DNA from 2 places in the Rhodoferax koreensis genome. Region 1 is predicted to be linked to the other one. Evidence: riboswitches for the same ligand, from Rfam matches in the RefSeq annotation. Region 1 holds a riboswitch; the other holds the start of a gene.
What was found. Region 1 has a riboswitch for S-adenosylhomocysteine ahead of ahcY (adenosylhomocysteinase). Riboswitches for the same ligand answer to the same signal wherever they lie in the genome.
Positions count from the first base shown of each region.

Region 1 (11,750 bases):
GATGCGCTGCCGGCCCGTGCCGCGCGCGCCGACTGACCAACCGATCGGATTTCCCATGGACAAACACTTCCTCGCCCCGCTGTTCAGCCCGGACGCCATCGTGGTGCTCGGCGGCAAGCCGGACGACGCCGGCGATCAGACGCCCCAGGCGCGGGTGCTGCATGCCGCGCTGCGCGCGCAGCGCTACTCCGGCACCTTGACCTTCCTCGACATCCACACCAGCGGCACGCTGGCCGACCTGGCGCAGGTGCGCGCCGACCTGGCCGTGATCGCGCTGCCGCCGGGCGAGGTGGCCGGGGCCTTGGAGATCGCCGGCCGCATCAAGTGCCGCGCGGCGCTCGTGATCTCCTCCGGCATCGACGCCGCGCTGTCCAACGAACTGCAGCAGATCGCGCGGCGCGAGAACCTCCACCTGCTCGGGCCGAACTGCCTGGGCTTCCAGCGTCCGCACCTGCAACTCAACGCCAGCGTGGCCGGGCCGCTGGGCGCGCCGGGCACGCTGGGCCTGGTGTCGCAGTCGGGCGCGCTCACCGCCTCGATCCTCGACTGGGCGCGGCAGAACAGCGTGGGCTTTTCGGCCGTGGTCTCGCTCGGGCCGCAGACCGCCGTGGACATGGCCCAGGTGCTCGACTTCCTGGCCGCCGACCCGCAGACGCGCAGCATCGTGGTCTACCTCGAAGGCATCACCCATGCGCGCCGCTTCATGAGCGCGTTGCGCGCGGCCGCGAGCGCCAAGCCGGTGGTCGTGCTCAAGGCCGGACGCAAGGCCGCGGGCAACCAGGCGGCGCTCACCCATTCGGGCTCGATCGTCGGCAGCGACGACGTGTTCGACGCGGCGCTGCGCCGCGCGGGCGCCGTGCGGGTGCGCTCTTTCGTGCAGCTGTTCTCGGCGGCCAAATGCCTGGCCTCGCGCTACCGGCCGGTGGGACGGCGCCTGGCCATCGTCACCAACGGTGGCGGCCCGGGCGTGCTGGCGGCAGACTGGATCAGCGAGATCGAGCTGCAGCTCGGCATCCTCAGCGCCGAGCAGGTCCGGCTGCTGCAGCCGCAACTCGGCAAACTCGCCTCGCTGCACGACCTCATCGATCTGTCGGAAGACGCGAGCGCCGAGCATTTCCGGCTTGCCGTGCTGGCCGCCGGCCAGGCGCCGCAGATCGACGGCGTGCTGGTCATCTATTCCCCCAAGGTCAACCACGACGGCGCGGCCATCGCCCAGGTGCTGGCCGAGGTGCAGGCCGAACTGGGCAAGCCGCTGCTGAGCTGCTGGATGGGCGAGGCCAGCGTGGGCGCGGCGCGCAGCATCCTGAATGCCGCCACGATCCCGACCTTCCGCACGCCCGAAGCGGCCGTGGGCGCGTTCGGCAACATCGCCTCGTTCTACCAGAACCAGCAGTTGCTGCAGCAGACTCCTTCGCCGCTGGAGGCCAGCCTGGCCAAGCCCGACGTGGAAGGCGCGCGGCTGCTGATCGAGGCCGTGCTGGCCGAACGCCGCAAGGTCCTCACCGAGATGGAATCCAAGGCCCTGCTGGCGGCATTCCATATTCCCGTGACCCGCACCATCCTGGCCCGCAGCGCCAACGAGGCCATGCTGATCGCGAGCCAGCTCGGCTACCCCGTGGCGCTGAAGATCGACTCGCCGGACATCCACCACAAGTCCGATGTGTCGGGCGTGGCGCTGAACGTGCTCAACGCCGCGGGTGTGCGCGACACCTACAACGACATGGTGCAGACCGTGTCCCGGCTGCAGCCGCAGGCGCGCATCAACGGCGTGACCATCCAGAACATGTCCGGCCAGAAACGCGGGCGCGAGGTCTACATCGGCCTGGTCACCGACGACCCCTTCGGCCCGGTGATCGCCTTCGGCGCCGGCGGCACCATGATCGAGCTGCTGAACGACCGCACGATGGAGTTGCCGCCACTGAACCGCTTCCTCGCGCAACACCTGATCGCGCGGGCGCGCGTTGCCGAGACCCTCGGCGAATGGCGCGGCGCGCCGGCCATCGACATGGAAGCGCTGGAGCAGGTGCTGCTGCGTGTATCGGAGATGGTGTGCGAGCTGCCGCAGCTGCGCGAGATGGACATCAACCCCATCATCGTCGACGCCTCGGGCGCGCTCGCGGTGGATGCGCGCATCGTGGTCGACAACGCGCCACCCACCGCGCGGCCCTACAACCACCTGGCCATCCTGCCTTACCCCGCGCAGCACGAACAGGTGTGGCCGCTGCGCGGCGGCGGCGAATACACGGTGCGGCCGGTGCACCCGAACGACGCCACCATGCTGCAGCAGTTCGTGCGAGAACTCTCGCCCGAGAGCCGCTACTTCCGCTTCGTGTCGTCCATGCACGAGCTCCCGCCGGGCATGCTGTCGCGTTTCACGTTGATCGACTACGACCGCGAGATGGCGCTGGTGGCGGTGGTGCGCGAACGGCATGTCGGCGCGGACGGCGATACGGTGGAGACGTCGCGCATCGTCGGCGTGTCGCGCTACGTCACCAACCCCGACCGCACCACCTGCGAGTTCTCACTGGCCGTGGCCGACAGCTTCAGCGGCAAGGGCCTGGGCTCGCGGCTGATGTTGTCCATCATGGACTTCGCGCGCGAGAAGGGCCTGCAGGAAATGCAGGGCCTGGTGCTCACGCACAACCCGAACATGCTCAAGCTGATGCGCAGCCTGGGCTTCGTGGTCAAGCCGTATGCGGAGGATGCCGATTTCCGGCTGGTGACGCACGCGTTGTGAAACGACGAGCGTCCGTTCTGACGGAACCAGGCCCTTCGACTGGCTCAGGGCAAACGGAGAAGTCATTTCCGTTCGTGCTGAGCCTGTCGAAGCACAGGTTGGAAGACGAAGCCTAGCCGCCCAGCCCCAGCCGCTTGGCGATCTCCAGCGTTGCCGCGCTCTGGTTCATGGTGTAGAAGTGCAGGCCCGGCGCGCCGCCGCGGCGCAGCTGTTCGCACAGCGCGGTCACCACGTCGAGGCCGAAGGACTTGATCGAAGCCACGTCGTCGCCGAAGCCCTGCAGCCGCAGCCGGATCCAGCGCGGAATCTCGGCGCCGCAGGCATCGCTGAAACGCATGAGCTGCGTCGAGCTGCCAATCGGCATGATGCCCGGCACGACGGGAATGTCGGCGCCGGCCGCACGCGCCTCCTCGACGAAACGGAAGTAGGCGTCGGCGCTGTAGAAATACTGGGTGATCGCCGAATCCGCGCCGGCCTGGACCTTGGCCACATAGGCCTGGAGATCGGCCTCGGGCGAGCGCGCCTGCGGATGCACCTCGGGGTAACACGCGACCTCGAGCCGGAAGGCGTCGCCGGTCTCTGCACGGATGAAGGCGACGAGGTCGCTCGCATACTGGAATTCACCGCCGGCGCCATAACCGCTCGGCAGGTCGCCGCGCAGGGCCACGAGCTGCTTCACGCCCATGGCGCGCAGGGTTTCGAGTTGCGCCCGCACCGTGGCACGCGTCGCACCGATGCACGAGAAATGGCTGGCGGCGGGCACCCCTTCGGCCAGGATTTCGGCCACCGTGGCGAAGGTACCCTCCTGCGTGGAGCCGCCGGCGCCGAAGGTCACCGAGCAGAACTCGGGCTTCAGCGCATACAGGGCCTGGCGCTGGCCGCGCAGCTTGACCATGCCTTCGGCCGTCTTCGGCGGGAAGAACTCCAGGCTCAGGGGGAAAGATGGGTCCTGAACAGGCATCAGGCACTCCTTGCAAAAATGAAGAACTCACGGTTGCCGTCGCCGCCGGCCACGGGGCTGTCGAACCAGTCGAGCACTTCGAGTTCGAGTTCGGCGCAGCAGGTGCGCAGCCGTTCTTCGACGATCGCGTACATGGCCTCGTCGCGCACGATGCCGCCCTTGCCGACCTGGCCGGGCTGCAACTCGAACTGCGGTTTGACCAACATGAGTAAATGACCGGCGGGCTTGAGCAGGGGCACCAGGGCCGGCAGGATCAGCGTGAGCGAGATGAAGGACACGTCACCCGTGACCACGTCGAACTCGGGCGTGGTGTCGACGTCGTCGAAGCCCGCCTTGCGGCGTAGCTCCGCGTCGGCCAGTTCCTCGGCGGACGCGGCCTCGGTGGCGCGCGCATTCACCTTGCCGGACGCCTGGGCCAGATGGGCGTCGACTTCGGCATCATCCGCATCTTCGCTGTCGTCGTAGTCGGTCACCTCGCCGCCGCCGCGCATCCAGCTGTACGGGGCCTCGGGCTCGGGGTCGTCCACGGCGGGCGGCTCCCAGTGTTCGGACAACACGTGTTCGCACGCTTCTTCCAGCGACTCGGGTGTGAGCGACCGCGCGTTGAGCCCTTCCACGCAGAGCACGCGCGGGTCCTCGCGCAGCTTCTGGTGCAGCTGGCCGTGGCCCACGTCCACGCCGATGACCTGGGCCGCACCGGCCTGCAGCAGGCAGTCGGTGAAGCCGCCGGTGGACTGGCCGACGTCGAGCACGCGCAGGCCGGCCACGGCCAGGGCCGTGTGTTTCAGCGCCGCCTCCAGTTTGAGGCCGCCGCGCGAGACGTAGCGCGCCTCGGCATCGTCGAGCAGCTCGATCTTCGCCTCGACCGGGATGTCGTCCTTGTTCTTGCCCACGGTGCGCCAGTTGGCGCCGTCGAACCAGCGCATGCCGCCTGCGATCAGGCGCACGGCCTGCGAGCGCGAGGCGGCCAGGCCGCGCTCAACCAGCAATTGATCCGCACGCATCAGTAGCGATACGTCTCAGCTTTGTACGGGCCGTTCTTGTTCACGCCGATGTAGGCCGCCTGCTCGTCCGTGAGTTCGGTCAGCATCGCGCCGACCTTCTTCAGGTGCAGCCGCGCGACCTTTTCGTCCAGGTGCTTGGGCAGTACGTAGACCTTGCCGGGTTCGTAGGCTTCCTTCTTGGTGAACAGTTCGATCTGCGCGATCGTCTGGTTGGCGAAGCTGGCCGACATCACGAAGCTCGGATGGCCGGTGCCGCAGCCGAGGTTCACCAGACGGCCCTTGGCCAGCAGGATGATCTTCTTGCCATCGGGGAACTTGACATGGTCGACCTGCGGCTTGATCTCTTCCCACTCGTACTTCTCGAGCGAAGCGACCTCGATCTCGTTGTCGAAGTGGCCGATGTTGCAGACGATGGCCTGGTCCTTCATGCGCGACATGTGGTCGTGCGTGATGACACTCTTGTTGCCGGTGGTGGTGACGAAGATGTCGGCGTGTTCGCAGGCGTAGTCCATGGTCACCACGCGGTAGCCTTCCATCGCGGCCTGCAGGGCGTTGATCGGGTCGATCTCGGTCACCCACACCTGGGCGCTCAATGCGCGCAGCGCCTGGGCCGAACCCTTGCCCACGTCGCCATAGCCGGCCACGCAGGCAACCTTGCCGGCGATCATCACGTCGGTGGCGCGCTTGATGCCGTCCACCAGCGACTCGCGGCAGCCGTACAGGTTGTCGAACTTGCTCTTGGTCACCGAATCGTTCACGTTGATGGCGCGGAACAGCAGCGTGCCCTTGGCGCTCATCTCGTTGAGGCGGTGCACGCCGGTGGTGGTTTCCTCGGTCACGCCGATGATCTCGGCCGACTTGCGGGTGTACCAGGTCGGGTCCACGGCCAGTTTGGCCTTGATCGCGGCGAACAGCAGGGTTTCCTCTTCGCTGGTCGGGTTGGCGACGACCGAGATGTCCTTTTCGGCGCGCTGGCCCAGGTGCATCAGCAACGTGGCGTCGCCGCCGTCGTCGAGGATCATGTTCGGGCCTTCGCCAGGGGTTCCCTTGGCGCCGAAGTCGAAGATCGAATGCGTGTAGTCCCAGTAGTCCTTCAGCGACTCGCCCTTGATGGCGAACACCGGTGTGCCTGCGGCGGCGATGGCCGCGGCGGCATGGTCCTGCGTCGAGAAGATGTTGCACGAAGCCCAGCGCACCTGGGCGCCGAGGGCTTGCAGGGTTTCGATCAGCACGGCGGTCTGGATCGTCATGTGCAGCGAGCCGGTGATGCGTGCGCCTTTCAAGGGCTGGGCCGCGGCGAATTCCTCGCGGATGGCCATCAGGCCGGGCATCTCGGTTTCGGCGATGCGGATTTCGCGCTGGCCCCAGGCGGCCAGGGACAGGTCGGCGATGGCCTGGTCGGCCGTGGAAATGGGTTTGAGGACTGCGTTCATGGTGGCTCCAAAACAGGTTGGTACAGCCACTGCCAGCGCATGGGACGAGCGTAATGTGGTTGGCTCACCTCACGCGCGGGCAGTGGGTGAGCGCCGTTATCACTTGATGGACGGTTTTCCGAGCCTCACACCGTGACCCGATGTCTCAACGGGCCAGGGGCTGCAGCGCTCCTCGGAATCGGGTGATTATACAAACCACCCGAAGGTCGGCGCGTCACAACCCCCGCTGGATGATGATCCTCTGGATGTCCGAAGTCCCCTCGTAGATCTGGCAGACCCGCACGTCGCGGTAGATCCGCTCGACAGGAAAGTCGCTCACGATGCCGTAGCCGCCGAGCGTCTGGATCGCCGCGCTGCACACGCGCTCGGCCATCTCGCTGGCGAACAGCTTGGCCATGGCCGCCTCCTGCAGGCAGGGCCGGCCGGCATCACGCAGGGCGGCGGCGTGCCAGACGAGCTGGCGTGCGGCCTCGATTTGCGTGACGCATTCGGCCAGGCGGAACCCCACGGCCTGGTGGTTGAAGATCGGCTGGCCGAAGCTTTGCCGGTCCTTCGCATAGGCCAGCGCCACCTCGAAGGCGCTGCGGGCCATGCCGATGCTTTGCGCGGCGATGCCGATGCGCCCGCCCTCCAAGGCGCCGAGCGCGATGCGGTAGCCCTCGCCCTCCTGGCCGATCAGATTCTCCACCGGGATGCGGCAGTCGTCGAAATTGATCTGCGCCGTGTCGCTGCTGTGCTGTCCGAGCTTGTCTTCGAGCCGCGCCACGTGGTAGCCGGGCGTGCTGGTCGGCACGATGAAGGCGCTCATGCCCTTCTTGCCCGCGGCCCTGTCGGTCACGGCAATGACGATGGCCACCTGGCCATTCTTGCCACTGGTGATGAACTGCTTCACGCCGTTGAGCACATAGGCGTCGCCGTCGCGCACGGCGGTGGTGCGCAGCGCCGAGGCATCGCTGCCGACCTGCGGCTCGGTGAGGCAGAACGCGCCGAGCATGCGGCCCTGGGCCAGCGGCACCAGCCACTTCTGCTTCTGCGCGGTGTTGCCGTAGAGCAGCAGGATGGCGTTGACCGGGCAGTTGGTCACGCTGATGGCGGTGCTGGTGCCGCCATCGCCAGCGGCGATTTCCTCGAGCACCAGCGCCAGACTCAAGTAGTCCAGGCCGGCGCCGCCGAACTCCTCCGGCACGCAGATGCCATAGGCGCCGAGTTCGGCCAGTCCCTCATGCTCGGCCTTGGGGAAATGATGTTGCTTGTCCCAGCGGCCGGCGTTGGGCCAGAGCTGCTCCTGCGCGAACACGCGCACGGCATCGCGGATCATTTCCTGGTCGGGGGTCAGCAGCATGGTGGGCTTCTCGATTGACGTTGACGTAAACGTCAATTATGACCGCCACCCAAGACAGTCTGTACCGGGACTTACCAACCCTCGTAGCGTCGGCCGTCGTGGTGCAGGAACCGGCCGCGCTCCCCGGGCGTGGCCGCGGCCAGCGTGCGGCGCATGGCCGATACGCTGGCGGCCACCGTCAGCGGCGCGCCCGGGCCGCCCATGTCGGTCTGCACCCAGCCCGGGCACAGGGCGATCAGTGTGGCGCGCGGATAGTCCTGCTGGGCCGAGGCGACCGCCATGTTCAGCGCCGCCTTGCTCACGCGGTAGGTCCAGGCGTTGCTGGCGGCCACGCCGGCGATCTGCCCCATGCCGCTGGTGATGAACGCGAAGACGCCCGCCGCTTCTTCCACCAGCGGCGCCACCTGCGGCAACGCCTGCATCGCGCCCAGCACGTTGGTGTGCATCACGCGGTCGAAGTCCTCGCGCGTGGGAGGCGCGGTGGCGTCGCCTTCGGAAAACAGGCCGGCCACGTAGACCGCCGTGTGGATTTTTTCGCCGTCGAGTTGCCAGGCCAGGCCGCTGACACTGGTCGGCTCGGCCACGTCGAGCCGCAAGGCCTCGGCACCGAGCGCCTTGAGCCGCGCGAGGCCGTCGGCGCCGCGCGCGGTGGCGATCACGCGGTCGCCGGCGTCGAGATACTGGCGCACGAATTCGAGGCCGATGCCGCGCGAAGCGCCCAGGATGAGGATGTTGGCCATGGCGATGTCCGGAAGAAAAACCGCATGCTAGCGCCAGCTAGGCCGCGGCCGCGGCCTCCGGCGTCATGATGGCCTCGCACAGCCGTTCCGTGGCCGCCGAGGTGCCGCCTTCCAGCGTGGCCAGTGCCAGCGTCAGGCAGCCGTGCACGCCCGTGCCCGACAGCGGCACGAAGCGCACCTGTTCGGATTGGAAATGCCGGATCACGCCCGGCATCAACGCCACGCCCACGCCGCTGCCGACCAGACCGACCATGGTGAACGCCTGGGTGGCTTCCTGTACCACGCGCGGCACGAAGCCCGCGGCGCGGCAGGCGTCGAACAACGTGCCGCGCAGCCGCGGCACCTGCGTGCGGGAGAACATCACGAAGGACTCGTCCGCCAGTTCGGCCAACTCGATGTTCTGCCGCTCGGCCAGGCGGTGGCCGCGCGGCAGCACGGCGATGATGTCGTCCTTCTCCACCTCGATGATGCGAAAGCCGTCCACGTCGTCGGCCGGCAGGCGGATCACGCCCACATCCATGCGCCCCTCGCGCATGGCCTGCAGCAGCGTGATGGTCACGCCCTCGGACACCTCCAGCCGCACGCCCGGATGCCGGGCCATGAAGCCGGGCAGCCGCCGCGGCAGCAGCTGGTAGATCGCCGAACCGACGAAGCCCAGCCGCACCACGCCGAGTTCGCCCAACGCCGCCAGCCGCGCGTTCTGCCGGGCGCGCTCCGCGTGCAACAGGCAGCGGCGCGCCTCGTCCAGCAACTCGGTGCCGGCGGCGGTCAGGCTCACGCCGCGGGTGCCGCGCAGCAGCAAAGGCACGCCCACCGACTCCTCGAGCTTGCGGATCGAGATGGACAGCGCGGGCTGGGCGATGAAGGAGCGCTCGGCCGCTTCGGAGAAGCTGCCGGCCTCCACCACCGCGACGAAATGCTCGAGTTGGCGCAAACCGAAATGCAGTGCCATGCGTGACCTCCAGAAGCAAAGGGGCGCGCGGGCGGCGCGCAGATACATATTTAAAAATTATACATATCCATCAAATTCATATATTTGATTGATACGCCATCGCTTTGTAATCTTCCCCACATGGAAAGCAATCAATCCCCCGACGCAGCACTTCGTGGCGTACGCATCGTCGATCTGACCACGGTCGTCTTCGGCCCATATGCCACCCAGACGCTCGCCGACTACGGCGCCGATGTGATCAAGATCGAGACGCCGGCCGGCGACGGCACCCGCTTCAACGGACCGGCGGCACAGCATGGCATGTCGTCGATGTTCCTCGGCTCCAACCGCAACAAGCGCAGCGTGGTGCTCGACCTGAAACAGCCCGAAGGCCGCCAGGCGCTGCACGCGCTGTGCGACACGGCGGACGTGTTCGTGCACAATATCCGGCCGCAGAAGCTGGCTCGTCTCGGCCTGTCGGCGGCGGCGCTGCGGGCGCGCAATCCTCGCCTGGTATTCGCCGCGCTGCATGGCTTCGGCGAAGGCGGCCCCTATGCGGGCAAGCCGGCCTACGACGACACCATCCAGGCGCTCAGCGGTGCGGCCGACCTGGTCCGCCGGCAGTCGGGCACGCCCGGCTACCTGCCCACCGTGATGGCCGACAAGGTTGCGGCCCAGATGGCTGTGCACGCCATCATGGCCGCGTTGTTCCAGCGCGAGCGCACCGGCCTGGGCCAGGAGGTGGAGGTGCCGATGTTCGAGTCCGTCACCGCCTTTCTGCTGGTCGAGCATTTCTTCGCGCGGCAGTTGCAGGAAGGACCCGCACCGGACCGCGCCACCGAGCAGGAACTGGGCTATCCGCGCTCGCTCGCGGCCTGGCGCCGCCCGTACCGCGCGGCCGACGGTTATGTCTGCATCATGCCCTACACCGACGAGAACTGGCATCGCTTCTTCACCGCGGTCGAGCGGCCGGACCTGCTGGCCGACCCGCGCTTCCTCAGCCACGCCAGCCGTTCGCGCCACGTGGCCGAACTGCTCGCTTGCGTCGGCGACATCGTCACCGGGCGCACCACGGCGGACTGGCTGGCGCTGTGCAAGGCCATGGACATCCCGTGCGCGCGGCTCAACCGGCTGGACGAGCTGGAGGAGGACCCGCATCTGCGCGCCGTCGACTTCTTCCAGTCCTTGCCGCTGGGCGCCGATACGCAGTTGCGCTTCCCCCGTTTCCCGCTGCGACTGAGTGCCAGCCAAGTGGCGCCCGCCGCGCCGCCACGGCTCGGCGAGCACACCGCCGAAGTACTGGCCGGCCTGGGCCTGCCCGACTGCGTGCTCGGCCCGGTGCTGGCCACGGCCATGGCCGCCGCCACGCCACCCGCGGCGCCGGCCCCCGGCGCGGCCACGCCCTGAGCCGGCTGCCGTACGTCCATCTTCACCACAGGAGTGTTCCCCATGTTGTCCCACCAGGTTTGCGCCCACCGCCCCGCGGCCCAGCGCACCCGCCCTACCGGAGACCCGCAATGGCTCTGATCGAAACCACATTGGCCACGAACGCACCGGCCTTCGCCCGCAGCCGCGCCGCGATGCTGGCGCAATTGGCCCGGCTGCGCGAAATCGAACGCACCACCCGCGAGGCCTCCGATGCGGCCGGCCCGCGCTTTCGCAAACGCGGCCAACTGCTGCCCTCCGAGCGCCTGGCGCTGCTGCTGGACCGCGGCCGGCCCTTCCTGCCCCTGAGCACGCTGGCCGGCTACGGCCTGGGCAGCCCGCGTCCGGACGGCCGCGCCATCGCCGGCGGCGGCCTCATCGCCGGCATCGGCTGGGTCTCGGGCGCACGCTGCATGGTGTGCGTGTCGGACTCGGGCATCGACGCGGGCGCGTTCCAGCCGCGTGGGCTCGAAAAGCTGCTGCGCATCCAGGAAATCGCGCTCGAAAACAAGCTGCCCTTCGTCCAACTGGTGGAAAGCGCTGGCGCCAACCTGCTGAACTACCGCGTGGAGAACTTCGTGCTCGGCGGCCAGAAGTTCCGCAACCTGGCCCGGCTGTCCGCGGCGGGGCTGCCGGTGGTGACCGTGACGCACGGCCCCTCGACGGCCGGCGGCGCCTACCAGACCGGCCTGTCCGACTACATCGTGATGGTGCGCGGACGCTCCCGCGCCTTCCTGGCCGGCCCGTCGCTGCTCAAGGCCGCCACCGGCGAGGTCGCGACCGAGGAGGAACTCGGCGGCGCGGAAATGCACGCACGCGTATCCGGACTGGCCGACTACCTGGCCGAAGACGACCGCGATGCGTTGCGCATCGCCCGCGAGATCGTGGGCTCGCTCGACTGGAACCGGCATCAGCGCACCATCAGCCGCGGTGAGATCGTGCCGCCGCGCTACGACGCCGAGGAGCTGCTGGGCGTGATGCCCGAGGATCACCGCCGGCCGGTGGACATGCGCGAGGTCATCGCCCGCATCGTCGACGGCTCGGACTTCCGCGAATTCGGCGCACTCTACGGCGCGGCCACGGTCTGCGGGCACGCACGCATCGAAGGCTTCGCCGTCGGCGTGATCACCAACAACGGCCCGATCGAGCCCGCCGGCGCCGCCAAGGCCACGCACTT
Region 1 covers NZ_CP019236.1:4,992,608-5,004,357, forward strand. Annotated here, with positions in the region: gene RD110_RS23090 (DMT family transporter) at 1-36, shown strand, start outside; gene RD110_RS23095 (bifunctional acetate--CoA ligase family protein/GNAT family N-acetyltransferase) at 56-2,737, shown strand; gene metF (methylenetetrahydrofolate reductase [NAD(P)H]) at 2,850-3,698, opposite strand; gene RD110_RS23105 (TlyA family RNA methyltransferase) at 3,698-4,702, opposite strand; gene ahcY (adenosylhomocysteinase) at 4,702-6,135, opposite strand; S-adenosyl-L-homocysteine riboswitch at 6,217-6,315, opposite strand; gene RD110_RS23115 (acyl-CoA dehydrogenase family protein) at 6,350-7,477, opposite strand; gene RD110_RS23120 (SDR family oxidoreductase) at 7,549-8,217, opposite strand; gene RD110_RS23125 (LysR family transcriptional regulator) at 8,255-9,169, opposite strand; gene RD110_RS23130 (CaiB/BaiF CoA transferase family protein) at 9,290-10,555, shown strand; gene RD110_RS23135 (acyl-CoA carboxylase subunit beta) at 10,666-11,750, shown strand, end outside.

Region 2 (11,750 bases), 990 kb from region 1:
CCGCGTCCATGCGGCCTACCGGGACGACAACAGCCACCTGTGGCAAGCCGACGACGACCTGCCGCCGTCGGACACGCCGCTCGAAGGCGGGCAGGGCGCATCGGCGCAGCCCGACGACGCGGCCGGGGCGCCGATGGTGCTGCCGGCATCGCCCTCGCCCCGGGACAGCGGCCCGCCGCAGGAGGCGGAAGCGCCGGTGGCCGTCTACCCCGAATGGGACCGCGTGATCGGCCGCTATCGGCCCGCGTGGTGCCAGGTGTTTTCGCCACGCCTTGCGGAGACGACCGCTGCGTCGTCGGTTCCCGTTACGCCAAGCCGCCTGGTCCAGGCCCTGGCCGGCCTTCAGGGTGCCGCGATGCTGACGGGTAGCCGCGCCCGGGAAGGCGACGAACTGCACTTCGGCGCGCTCGTGGAGACGCGCATCGCCCGGCACCTGCGCCAGCCGCCCGACCCGCGCATCTACCGCCGCGTGTCGCGCCCCGCGCCACCGCTGGCCGTGCTGTTGCTGCTCGATGCGTCCGCCTCCACCGCGCATCGGGGCCCGGATGCCGATGCGCCGCTGCTCGACGAAATCCGCCACGCCGCGCTTGGCGCCGGCACCGCGCTGCAGACGCTGGGCCACCGCGCCGCGTTATGGGCCTTTGCTTCGAATGGCCGGCAATCCATCGACATGCCCTGCCTCAAGCACTGGGACGAACCGGTACACGCGCCCGCCGTCGCCCGCCGCATGGCCGCGCTGCACAGCGCCGGCTCCACGCGCCTGGGCGCCGTGTTGCGCCACGCCATGGCCGTGTGTGCGGCCGATGCGGTGCGCTGCCCCGGCTGGCACCGCGTGATCGTGTTCGTCACCGACGGCGAGCCGCACGACATCGACGTGCCCAACCCCACTTACCTCGGCGCCGACCTGCGCCGCGCCGCGATGGAGGCCCGCCAGCGCGGCATGGTCGTGCGTGCACTCGTCCTGCCGCCGGGCAAGCCGGAGGCGCTGGCGCGCTTGCTGGGGCCAGGCAGTTGCGCGCCGCTGCCGTGCGCATCCGATCTGGCGCGGCGTCTGCCGGGTTTGCTGGCGGGCTTGGGCTGAGCGGGGTGGGCCCGAAGCGCGCGGTTGCCCGCGCCGCTTCACAAGATCGGCCGCAGCGTCTCCGCCACCTCCCGCAGCACCGGCAACAACTTCGCCACCAGTTGATCCCCCGGATAGGCATCGCGCTGCACCGTGACGCTCAGGGCATAGTGGCAGCGGCCCTTGCGGTCCTTCAGCGCGACCGCCAGGCCGCGCAGGCCGAAGCTCAGGTACTGGTCGGCGGCCCAGTAGCCCATGCTGCGCGCGGCGAGGATGTGTTCCTTGAACAGGGCCGGGTCGTCGACCGTGGAGCCGGTAAAGTTGGCAAAGTCGTGTTCGGCGATCCAGGTGTCGAGCGCGAAGTCGTCCAGCGTGGACAGCAGCGCGAAACCCTGGGCCACCACATGCGCCGGCACGCGGGCGCCGGGGTGGAAGCCGATGGAGATCATGCGCGGTGCGCTGCTGCGCGCCAGGTAGACGACCTCGTGACCGTCCAGCGCGCCCACGTTCAGCGTTTCGCCGCATTGCAGCGAGGCCCGCTGCAGGTACGGCTGCACCATGCGCGGAATGCGCGCGCCTTCCAGGAAGGCCTGGCCCAGCCGCAGCACCCGCGGCAGCAGCCAGTAGAACTTGCCGTCGGTATCGGCATAGCCGTAGTGCACCAGGCTCAGCAGGTAGCGGCGCGCGGCGGTGCGGGTCAGGCCGGTGAGCACGCCCGCCTCGGTGGCGGTGAGGCGGGGGCGGTCTTCGGTGAAGGCTTCGATCACGCGCAAGCCTTTGCCCAGGCCCTCGATCAGCAGCCGGGGATTGATCGGCGCCGGTGCATCCTTGATGAAGTTGGTCATAGGGGTAACCCGTGTTTTGTGCGCATAGTGTACGCAAGCGTTCACTCAGCGATCGCGCAAACGGTGGCGGGGATGGCGGCGTCACTGCGATCAGACGTAAAGTCGCACCACTTTCAATGGTCGCCGTGCGTACAAAGCGGCCAGGACATTTCCAGGAGACAAGCGTGCACCCCCCATTCCCCGCCTCACAGGTGTGGCCGTCCACGTCGATGGCCTGCGCCTTCATCAGCATCAACTAGCGAGACATCCCATGGCCAATCACACCGGACAAGCCGCGCACAACAAGGATCAGTCGAAAAAGGCCACGGCCAGCGGCTGGATCGGCTCCGCGCTCGAGTACTACGACTTCTTCATCTACGCCACCGCGGCGTCGCTGATCTTCCCGCAGATCTTCTTTCCGCAGACCGATCCCAAGGTGGCCATCATCGCCTCGCTGGCGACCTACGGCGTCGGTTACGTGGCGCGGCCGATCGGCGCGTTTTTCCTTGGCCATTGGGGCGACACCCATGGCCGCAAGACGGTGCTGATCATCTGCATGTTCCTGATGGGTTTCTCCACCGTGGCCGTGGGCCTGCTGCCGACCTATGCACAGGTGGGCCTGTGGGCGCCGGCGCTGCTGGTGACGTTGCGGCTGATCCAGGGCTTCGCCGTGGCCGGGGAAATCTCGGGCGCGAGTTCGATGATCCTGGAGCACGCGCCTTTCGGGCAGCGTGGCTTCTATGCCAGCTTCACGCTGCAGGGCGTGCAGGCCGGGCAGATCCTGGCCGCGGCGGTGTTCCTGCCGCTGGCGCATTACATGCCGACCGAAGCCTTCAACACCTGGGGCTGGCGCATTCCGTTTCTGCTGAGTTTCCTGGTGATCGTGGCCGGCTACATCATCCGCCGCGAAGTCGATGAAACGCCCGCTTTCGCCGAGGAAGGCGCACGCCAGGCGATTCCGAAGGCGCCGGTGATCCAGGCCGTCACGGAGAACTGGCGCGACATGCTGCGCGTGATGTGCTGCTCGCTGATGAACGTGATCCCGGTGGTCACGACCATCTTCGGCGCGGCCTACGCGGTGCAACCGGGCTACGGCATCGGCTTCGCGAAAGACGTCTACCTGTGGATTCCGGTGATGGGCAACATCGTCGCCGTGCTGGTGATCCCGTTCGTGGGCAACCTGTCGGACAAGATCGGCCGCAAGCCGCCGATCATCATCGGCTCGCTGCTCGCCGGCCTGCTGTCGTTCGGCTACCTGTACGCGATCAGCATCCACAACGTGCCGCTGGCCATCGTCATGTCGCTCTTGATGTGGGGCGTGGTCTACCAGGGCTACAACGCGATCTTCCCGAGCTTCTACCCCGAGATGTTCCCGACCCGCACGCGTGTCTCCGGCATGGCGATTTCGCAGAACCTGGGCACGCTGGTGTCGGCCCTGCTGCCGGCGCTGTTCGTGGCCGTGGCGCCTCCCGGCGCGGCCAACATCCCGATCATGATCGGCTCGATCACGCTGGCCGTGTGTGTGATCGCCGCCATCGCCGCCTTCACCGCCCGCGAAACCTACCGCGTGCGCATGAACGACCTGGGCAATCCGAACGCCGTGCCGATCCCGAAGGCGGACTACGACCGCATGCGCAAGGAAATCATCGACGAAGCGCAGATGGCGCGCCGGACGGCTTGAAGCGACCGAATCCCCATACAAATGGCCCGCCGATGCGGGCCATTTTTTTGGAGCTCCAACGCTTCAGCGCCAGACCTGCTGGGCCACGCGCGCCATGTTGCCGCCCATGACCAGCGCCGCATCGTCACCGTCCATGCCCACCGCGCGCAGCGCGTCGGGCAACAGCCGCCAGCTCTCCACCGGCGTGTAGGTCGCCTTCATGATGGCGCGGTCGTAGCCCGCCGAGCGGGGCCACCAGTAGGCCGGGTCGTAGTCGCCCGGCGGCCGGTCGTCGAGTTCGCCCTGGTGGAAGCTGATGTCCAGGCCGATGCCGACATGGCGCACACCGACGAGGTCGGCCACATAGGCCGCATGGCGCGCCACATCCTGCACGGTGGGCGCATCGTTGCCGAGGAAGAACGACACCCCCGAGACACACACCACGCCGCCGGTGGCCGCGCAGGCGCGGATCTGTTCGTCGCTGACGTTGCGGCCGTGTTCGACGAGCGCCAGCGGATTCGCGTGGCTGAAGATCACAGGCTGGTTCGAGGTGGCCATGATGTCCAGGCTGCAGCGGCGGCCGGTGTGGGAGCAGTCCATTAACATGCCGGCCGCATTGACCGCCTGCACCATGCGCACGCCCAGCGGGGTCAGGCCGCGCTCGACGTCATGGCAGCCGTCGGCCACGCTGTTGTTGCGGTTGTACGCGAAGTGGATCTGGCGTACGCCCAGGCTCGCGTACAGCGCCACCATGTCGGGCTGCTCCAGCAGCGGCATGGCGCCTTCCAGGTCGAAGCCGATGGCGATCTGGCCGCCGGCCTGGGCCTGCGCGATGTCGGCCATGCTGCCGGCCAGCCGGTAGCGGTCGGGATGGGCGGCGATGGTGGCGCGGAAGCCGGCGATCACGGCCATCACCTGCGCCACCGGATTCATGTCCATGCCGACATTGATCGACACGTAGTTCACGCCGGCCTCGCGCAGCCGGTCGATCGGCGCGAAGCTGGCCTGCGGGTGCAGTGGCAGGCAGGCATGGGATTCCCAATTGACGCGGGCAGGGATCATGGGGTTTTCAGGAAATGACGGGTTTGCGGCGGAAGCCGGTGGAGGCGTCCATGAGTTGGCGGGTATAGGGTTCGGCCACACGGTGCGCGGCCAGGTCGCCGGAGGCCAGCATCTCGACCGTGCGGCCGCGCTGCATCACCATCAGCCGTTCGCACAGGTGCGTGACGACGGCCAGGTCGTGGCTGACCATGACGAAGCTCAGGCCCCGGCGCGCGCGCAGCGTCTCCAGCAGGTTGAGCACTTCGGCCTGCACCGAGGCATCGAGCGCCGAGGTGGGTTCGTCGAGCAGCAGGATCTGCGGCTCCAGGATCAGCGCGCGGGCGATGGCGATGCGCTGACGCTGGCCACCGGACAGCTGGTGCGGATAACGAAAACGGAAGCCCGTGCCCAGGCCCACCTCGTCGAGTGCGCGCTCGATGCGCGCCTGTTCGTCGCCGATGCCGTGGATGGCCAGCGGCTCGGCCAGCAACCGGTCCACGGTGTGGCGCGGGTGCAGCGAACCATACGGGTCCTGGAACACCATCTGCACCAGGCGGCGAAATGCCTTGCTGCCGGGTTCGGGCTGGGGCCCCGGGCCGAGCAGCCTGACTTCGCCCGATTCGCGCGGCGCCAGCCCGCAGATGGCGCGCAGCACGGTGGATTTGCCCGAGCCCGACTCGCCGACGATGCCGAAGCTCTCTCCGGGCTTTACGGTGAACGAGCTGTCGGCCACGGCGACGAAGCCGTCGAAGCTCACGCGCAGGTGCTGCACGTCGAGGCCGATGGGTTGGTGACTTACAGGGCCCACTCCGGCCTCCGGTCCAATGTGGGCAAGGGATGCCGGTGTTCGCCGAGTTGCGGCAGGCAATTCAGCAGGCCCAGCGTGTACGGGTGTTTGGCCTGGGCCAGGCCGCCCGCGCTGAGTTCCTCGACCACGCGCCCGGCATACATCACCAGCACGCGGTCGCAGAAGGTGGAGACCAGCCGCAGGTCGTGCGACACGAACACCAGGCCCATGCCGCGCTCGGTCACGAGGGCGTCGAGGATCGCCAGCACCTGCAACTGCACCGTCACGTCGAGCGCTGAAGTGGGTTCGTCGGCGATGAGCAGCTCGGGGTTGGCGATCAGCATCATCGCGATCATCGCGCGCTGCCCCATGCCGCCCGAGACCTCGTGCGGATAAAGTTGGTAGACGCGTTCGGGGTCGTCGATCTGCACCGATTCAAGCGCGGCCAGCGCGCGCTTTTTCGCCTCGCCGCCCGGCACCTTGGTGTGGGCCTGCAGCGCCTCGACGATCTGCTCGCCGATGGTCATCACCGGGTTGAGCGAAAACTTCGGGTCCTGCAGCACCATGGCGATGTGGCCGCCGCGCAGTGCGCGCCGCTGCTTGGGCGGGCAGTTCAACAGGTCGATGCCGTTGAAGGCCAGGCGCTTCGCCGTGACGATGCCGCCCGGTGCCGTCAGGCCCAGGATGGCGCGGCCGGTCTGCGACTTGCCCGAGCCCGATTCACCCACGATGCCCAGGCGCTCGCGGCCCAGCGTGAACGACACGCCGCGCACCACCTCGGTCCGGCCGCCTTCGCGGTTGGGGAACGAGACACGCAGGTCGTCGACGACGAGGAGCGGCTCGGTCATTTGACCCCCTTGGGGTCGAGTGCGTCGCGCAGTCCGTCGCCCACCAGATTGAACGCCAGACTCACCAGGAAAATCGCCGCACCGGGTGCTGCCGCCACCCACCAATGGTCGAGCACGTACTGCCGGCCGTTGGCGATCATCGCGCCCCATTCAGGCATCGGCGGTTGTGCGCCCAGGCCGAGGAAACCCAGCCCGGCGGCGGTGAGGATGATGCCGGCCATGTCCAGCGTCACACGCACGATCAGCGACGACAGGCACAGCGGCATGATGTGGTGCAGCACGATGCGCCACGGTGAGGCGCCGATGAGCTTGACGGCGGCGATGTAGTCGGTCTGGCGGATCGTCAGCGTCTCGGCGCGGGCCATGCGCGCATAAGGCGGCCAGGCGGTGATGGCGATGGCGATCACCGCGTTCTCGATGCCCGGGCCGAGCGCGGCCACGAAGGCCAGCGCCAGGATCAGCCGCGGGAAGGCCAGGAAGATGTCGGTGATGCGCATCAGCGTGGCGTCCACCAGGCCGCCCGCATAACCCGCGACGGTACCGACCAGCAGGCCGATGGGCGCGGCCAGCACCGCCACCAGCACGACGACGAAGAGCGTGATACGCGAGCCGTGGATCAACCGCGAAAGGATGTCACGGCCCTGGTCATCGGTGCCGAGCCAGAACTGGCCCGAAGGCGGCAACAGGCGCGTGGTGCGCAGGTCGCCCACCGTCGGCGAATAGGGCGCGAGCAGCGGCGCGAAGATCGCCACCAGGATCAGCGCCAGCACGATGAACAGGCCGAGCATGGCCAGCCGGTTGCGCATGAACACGCGCCAGGCGCCGTAGGCCCGGCCCCAGGCCGCCTGGCGCCGCGAGGCGGGCCGGTCGGACATCAGCCAGTCGTGCAGGCCGGGTTTGATGGGCGATGTACTCATCGGCTACGGGTGCGTGGGTCCAAGGTTCTGTACAACACGTCGGACAAAAGATTGAGGCCGATGTACACCGAGCCCACGGCGATGGTGCCGCCGAGCACGGCGTTCATGTCGGCGTTCTGCAAGGAATTGGTGATGTACAGGCCCAGGCCCGGCCAGGCGAACACGGCTTCGGTCAGCACCGAGCCTTCGAGCAGGCCGGCGTACGACAGCGTGATCACCGTGACCAGCGGCACCATGGCATTACGCAGCGCATGGCGCCAGATGATGCGCGCCTCCGACAGCCCCTTGGCGCGCGCCGCCACCACGTATTCCTGCGACAGCTCGTGCAGCATGAAGGAGCGCGTCATGCGGCTGATGTAGGCCAGCGAAAAATAGCCCAGCAGCGAGGCGGGCAGGATCAGGTGCGACAACACGTTGGCGAACGCATCCCACTGGCCGGCCATGGCCGCGTCGAGCAGCAGCAGGCCCGACACGTTGGCCAGCGTGTATTCGTAGACCACATCGACCCGCCCCGGCCCGCCGACCCAGCCGAGCCGGGCGTAGAACAGCACCAGGGCCATGAGTCCGAGCCAGAAGATCGGCACCGAATAACCGATGAGGCCCATCACCCGCACGATCTGATCGACCCAGCGGCCCTGGCGCACGGCGGCCCACACACCGAGCGGCACGCCGAAGCCCACGCCGATGAGGATGCCCAGCGTAGCCAGCTCCAGCGTGGCAGGAAACGCGCGGCGGATGTCGTCCATCACCGGGTGCGAACTCAGCACCGAGGTGCCGAAGTCACCGCGCAGGATCTTGCCGATGTAGATGACGAACTGCTCGTAGAGCGGCTTGTTGAAGCCCATCTCCTCGCGCACGCGCGCCACCAGTTCGCCCGAGGCGCGGTCGCCCACGATGGCCAGCACCGGGTCGATCGGCATCACGCGGCCGATGAAGAAAGTGACGGCCAGCAGGCCGAGGTAGGTCAACAGGATGACCACCAGGAAACGGCCTGCGTTGCGGAGCGCGCGCAGGCGACGGTTCCTGGCTGGCCCGGCGCCGGGCAGTGGGCTCGAAACGCTCAACTTCGGCTTCGGCAGTTACTTCTTGCTGACCAGGAACATGTAGTTGGTGTCGAAGGTCGGGCCGAGCTTGAAGCCATCGACGTTGCTGCGCACGGCCGCCACTTCGGTCTGCTGGAACAGCATGATGAAGGGGCTGGTCTTGCGGAACTCGGCCTGCATGTCCTCGTACATCTTCTTGCGCTTGGCGGTGTCGCGTTCGAGCACGGCGGCGTCGGCCATCTTGTCGAGCGCGGGCACGATCCAGGCGTTGCGCCAGGCCAGCGGCTTGGCCTTGGCGTCGTCGCTGTTGTCGCTGTTCTGCACGAAGGTGGCGTTGGTGTGCGGGTCCCAGTAATCGGCACCCCACTGGCCGATGTACATGTCGTGGGTGCGCGCGCGGTACTTGGTCAGCACCTGCTTGCCGTCGCCGGGGATGATCTCGATGTCGATGCCGGCGCGCTTGGCCGTCTGCTGGAAGGATTCGGTGATGCCCTGCACCGGCTGGATGGTGCGCATGTCGATGGTGACCTTGAAGCCGTTCGGCAGGCCGGCCTTGGTCAGCAACGCCTTGGCCTTGTCCACGTCGAGCTTGTAGGGCATTTCGGTGCTCGCGCCGAGCAGGCCGACCGGCATGAAGTTCTGGTCGATCACGCCGATGTTCTTGATGAGGGTGTCGCCGATGGCCGAATAGTCCACCAGCCACTTCAACGCCTCGCGCACCTCCGGCTTGGCCAGGTTCGGGTTCTTCTGGTTCAGGCTGATGTAGTAGACCGTGCCCTTGGGTGCCGAGGTGGTCTTGACGTCCTTGTTGCTGGCCAGCGCGGCGAGGTCCTGCGGCGCCAGGTTGCGCGCGATGTCGATGTCGCCTTTCTCCAGCAGCAGGCGCTGCGTGGCCGATTCCTTCACGTGGCGGTAGAGCACGCGCGCCAGTGGCATCTTGGGGCCGTAGTAGTTGTCGTTGCGCTCCAGGGTGATGACTTCGTTGGCGCGCCATTCGCGCAGCTTCAGCGGGCCGGAGCCGGCGTAGCCGGTCTTCATCCACGCGTAGCCCCAGTCGCCGTCCTTTTCGTGGCTGGCGACGAGCTTCTTGTCGACGATGGCCCCCACGTTGGCGGTGAGGCAGTTGAGCACGAACGACGGCGCGTAGGCTTTGTCGGTTTCCATCGTCAGCGTGAGCGGGCCGGTGGCCTTGATCTTGTCCTTGACGGAATCCTTGCCGAAGCCGAATTGGGTGAGGATGAAGGCGGGCGACTTGTCGAGCATCACCGCGCGCTGCAGTGAATAGGCCACGTCCTCGGCCGTGAGCGGGTTGCCCGAGGCGAACTTCAGGCCGGGCTTGAGTTCGAAGGTATAGGTCTTGCCGTCGGGCGAGATGGTCCAGGCCTTGGCCACGTCGCCGACGAGCTTGGAGGAGTCGGCGGGGTCCAGGCGCACCAGGCGGTCGTAGGTGTTGCCCATGATCTCGCCGGCAGACAGCTCGAAGGCTTCGGCCGGGTCCATGGTGATGATGTCGTCGAAGCCGAAGGCCACGACCAGGGTGTCCTTGGGCGTGGCGGCGACGGCGGAATGCATGCCCGCGGCGAGCACGAGGGCGGACGCGGCGGCCGCGACGAGGATTCGGCGATTCAACACGGGGCTCAGGGTGCGCATGGGGAAGTCCTTCTGTTGTATAGCGGCAAACGGGTGAAGCTTACCGATCGACTTCCAACGCAAGAACCATGCTAACCCTCGGTGGCGGTCTCCGTCGTTGCCAGGTGCATCGGGCTCAGTTCGCCGAGCAGGGCGCTGTCGATGAGCGGATAACGGTCGTTCGCCGGCAGGGCGTAATGCCACCATTCGTGGGGCAGGTGCACGAAACCGGCGTCTTCCATTACCTTCATCAGCAGCAGCCGGTTGGCCTGGGCAACCGGCGACACGGCGTCACTGAAATGGTGCGAGGCCGTGGTCATGTCGTCGAAGCCGGTGCCCATGTCGAGTTCGGCGCCCTGGCCATCGACCAGGGTCAGGTCCACGGCCGTGCCGCGGGTATGGTTGGAGCCGATCTTCGGGTCGGCCACATAGGCCTGGTCCGGCGCGGTTTCCCACAGCCTGACCTGGGCTTCGTGCGGACGGAACGCGTCGAAGATCTTCAGGCGGTAGCCGGCGTCCGCGGCGAGCGCGACCGCACGGCGCAGGCAGGCTTCGGCGTCGCGGTGCAGCAGGCAGACGGCCCGGTCGTAGATGCGCTGTCCGGCAACGTTGTCCGGCGTGGCATAGGCCAGGTGCAGCTGCACCTGGTGGGTTTCTGGGGTGATCTGGACGAGAGGGTGTGGCATGGGCATCGGCGCGCAGGCGGCGAACACGGCGAAAAACCTTCGATTATCGGGTGGAAGCCGCCTCGCTGCTGGCGCCGGGATGTGGCGGTAAAATCCGGGCTCCCAAGGAGCGTTGCAGCGGCCCACCCGGATGGGTGCCGTCAGGCTTGGGAACACCAACGACGCTCGCCTGATTCCTCGACCCACAGGTGAGCCGCATGCCCGAAATTTCCGTTCCTCCCTTGAAGCTGTCCGGCCTGGAGCCCGTCTCCATCGGCGAAGGCGCGCTGTTCGTCAACATCGGCGAGCGCACCAACGTCACCGGCTCCAAGGCCTTCGCCCGCATGATCCTGAACGGCGAGTTCGACCAGGCCCTGTCGGTGGCGCGCCAGCAGGTGGAGAACGGCGCGCAGGTGATCGACATCAACATGGACGAGGCCATGCTCGACAGCAAGGCGGCCATGGTGCGCTTCCTGAACCTGATCGCCTCCGAGCCCGATATCGCGCGCGTGCCGATCATGGTCGACAGCTCGAAGTGGGAGGTGATCGAGGCCGGCCTGCGCTGTATCCAGGGCAAGGGCATCGTCAACTCGATCTCCATGAAGGAAGGTATCGAGAAGTTCAAGCACGAGGCCCGGCTGGTGCGGCGCTATGGCGCGGCGGCCGTGGTCATGGCCTTCGACGAAAAGGGCCAGGCCGATACCTTCGCGCGCAAGATCGAGATCTGCGAGCGCGCCTACCGCGTGCTGGTGGACGAGGTGGGCTTTCCGCCCGAGGACATCATCTTCGACCCGAACATCTTCGCCGTGGCCACCGGCATCGAGGAGCACAACAACTACGCCGTCGATTTCATCGAGGCCACGCGCTGGATCAAGCAGAACCTGCCGGGCGCGAAGGTGTCGGGTGGGGTCTCCAACGTGAGCTTCTCGTTCCGCGGCAACGACCCGGTGCGCGAGGCCATCCACACCGTGTTCCTGTACCACGCGATCCAGGCCGGCATGGACATGGGCATCGTCAACGCCGGCATGGTCGGCGTGTACGACGCGCTCGAGCCGGTGCTGCGCGAACGCGTGGAAGACGTGGTGCTGAACCGCCGGCCCGATGCCGGCGAGCGCCTGGTCGAGGTGGCCGAAACCGCCAAGAGCGGCGCCAAGGACGAGAGCAAGAAGAACGACTGGCGCGGCACGCCCGAGGCGCCGGTGAGCGTGGAAGACCGGCTCGCCCATGCCATGGTGCACGGCATCACCGACTTCATCGTGCCCGATACCGAAGAGGC
Region 2 covers NZ_CP019236.1:185,822-197,571, forward strand. Annotated here, with positions in the region: gene RD110_RS00840 (nitric oxide reductase activation protein NorD) at 1-1,081, shown strand, start outside; gene RD110_RS00845 (IclR family transcriptional regulator domain-containing protein) at 1,120-1,905, opposite strand; gene RD110_RS00850 (MFS transporter) at 2,156-3,565, shown strand; gene RD110_RS00855 (dipeptidase) at 3,629-4,606, opposite strand; gene RD110_RS00860 (ABC transporter ATP-binding protein) at 4,614-5,393, opposite strand; gene RD110_RS00865 (ABC transporter ATP-binding protein) at 5,381-6,220, opposite strand; gene RD110_RS00870 (ABC transporter permease) at 6,217-7,137, opposite strand; gene RD110_RS00875 (ABC transporter permease) at 7,134-8,216, opposite strand; gene RD110_RS00880 (ABC transporter substrate-binding protein) at 8,217-9,830, opposite strand; gene ddpX (D-alanyl-D-alanine dipeptidase) at 9,902-10,501, opposite strand; S-adenosyl-L-homocysteine riboswitch at 10,595-10,669, shown strand; gene metH (methionine synthase) at 10,693-11,750, shown strand, end outside.
Region 2: another riboswitch for S-adenosylhomocysteine. It lies ahead of metH (methionine synthase); the one in region 1 lies ahead of ahcY (adenosylhomocysteinase).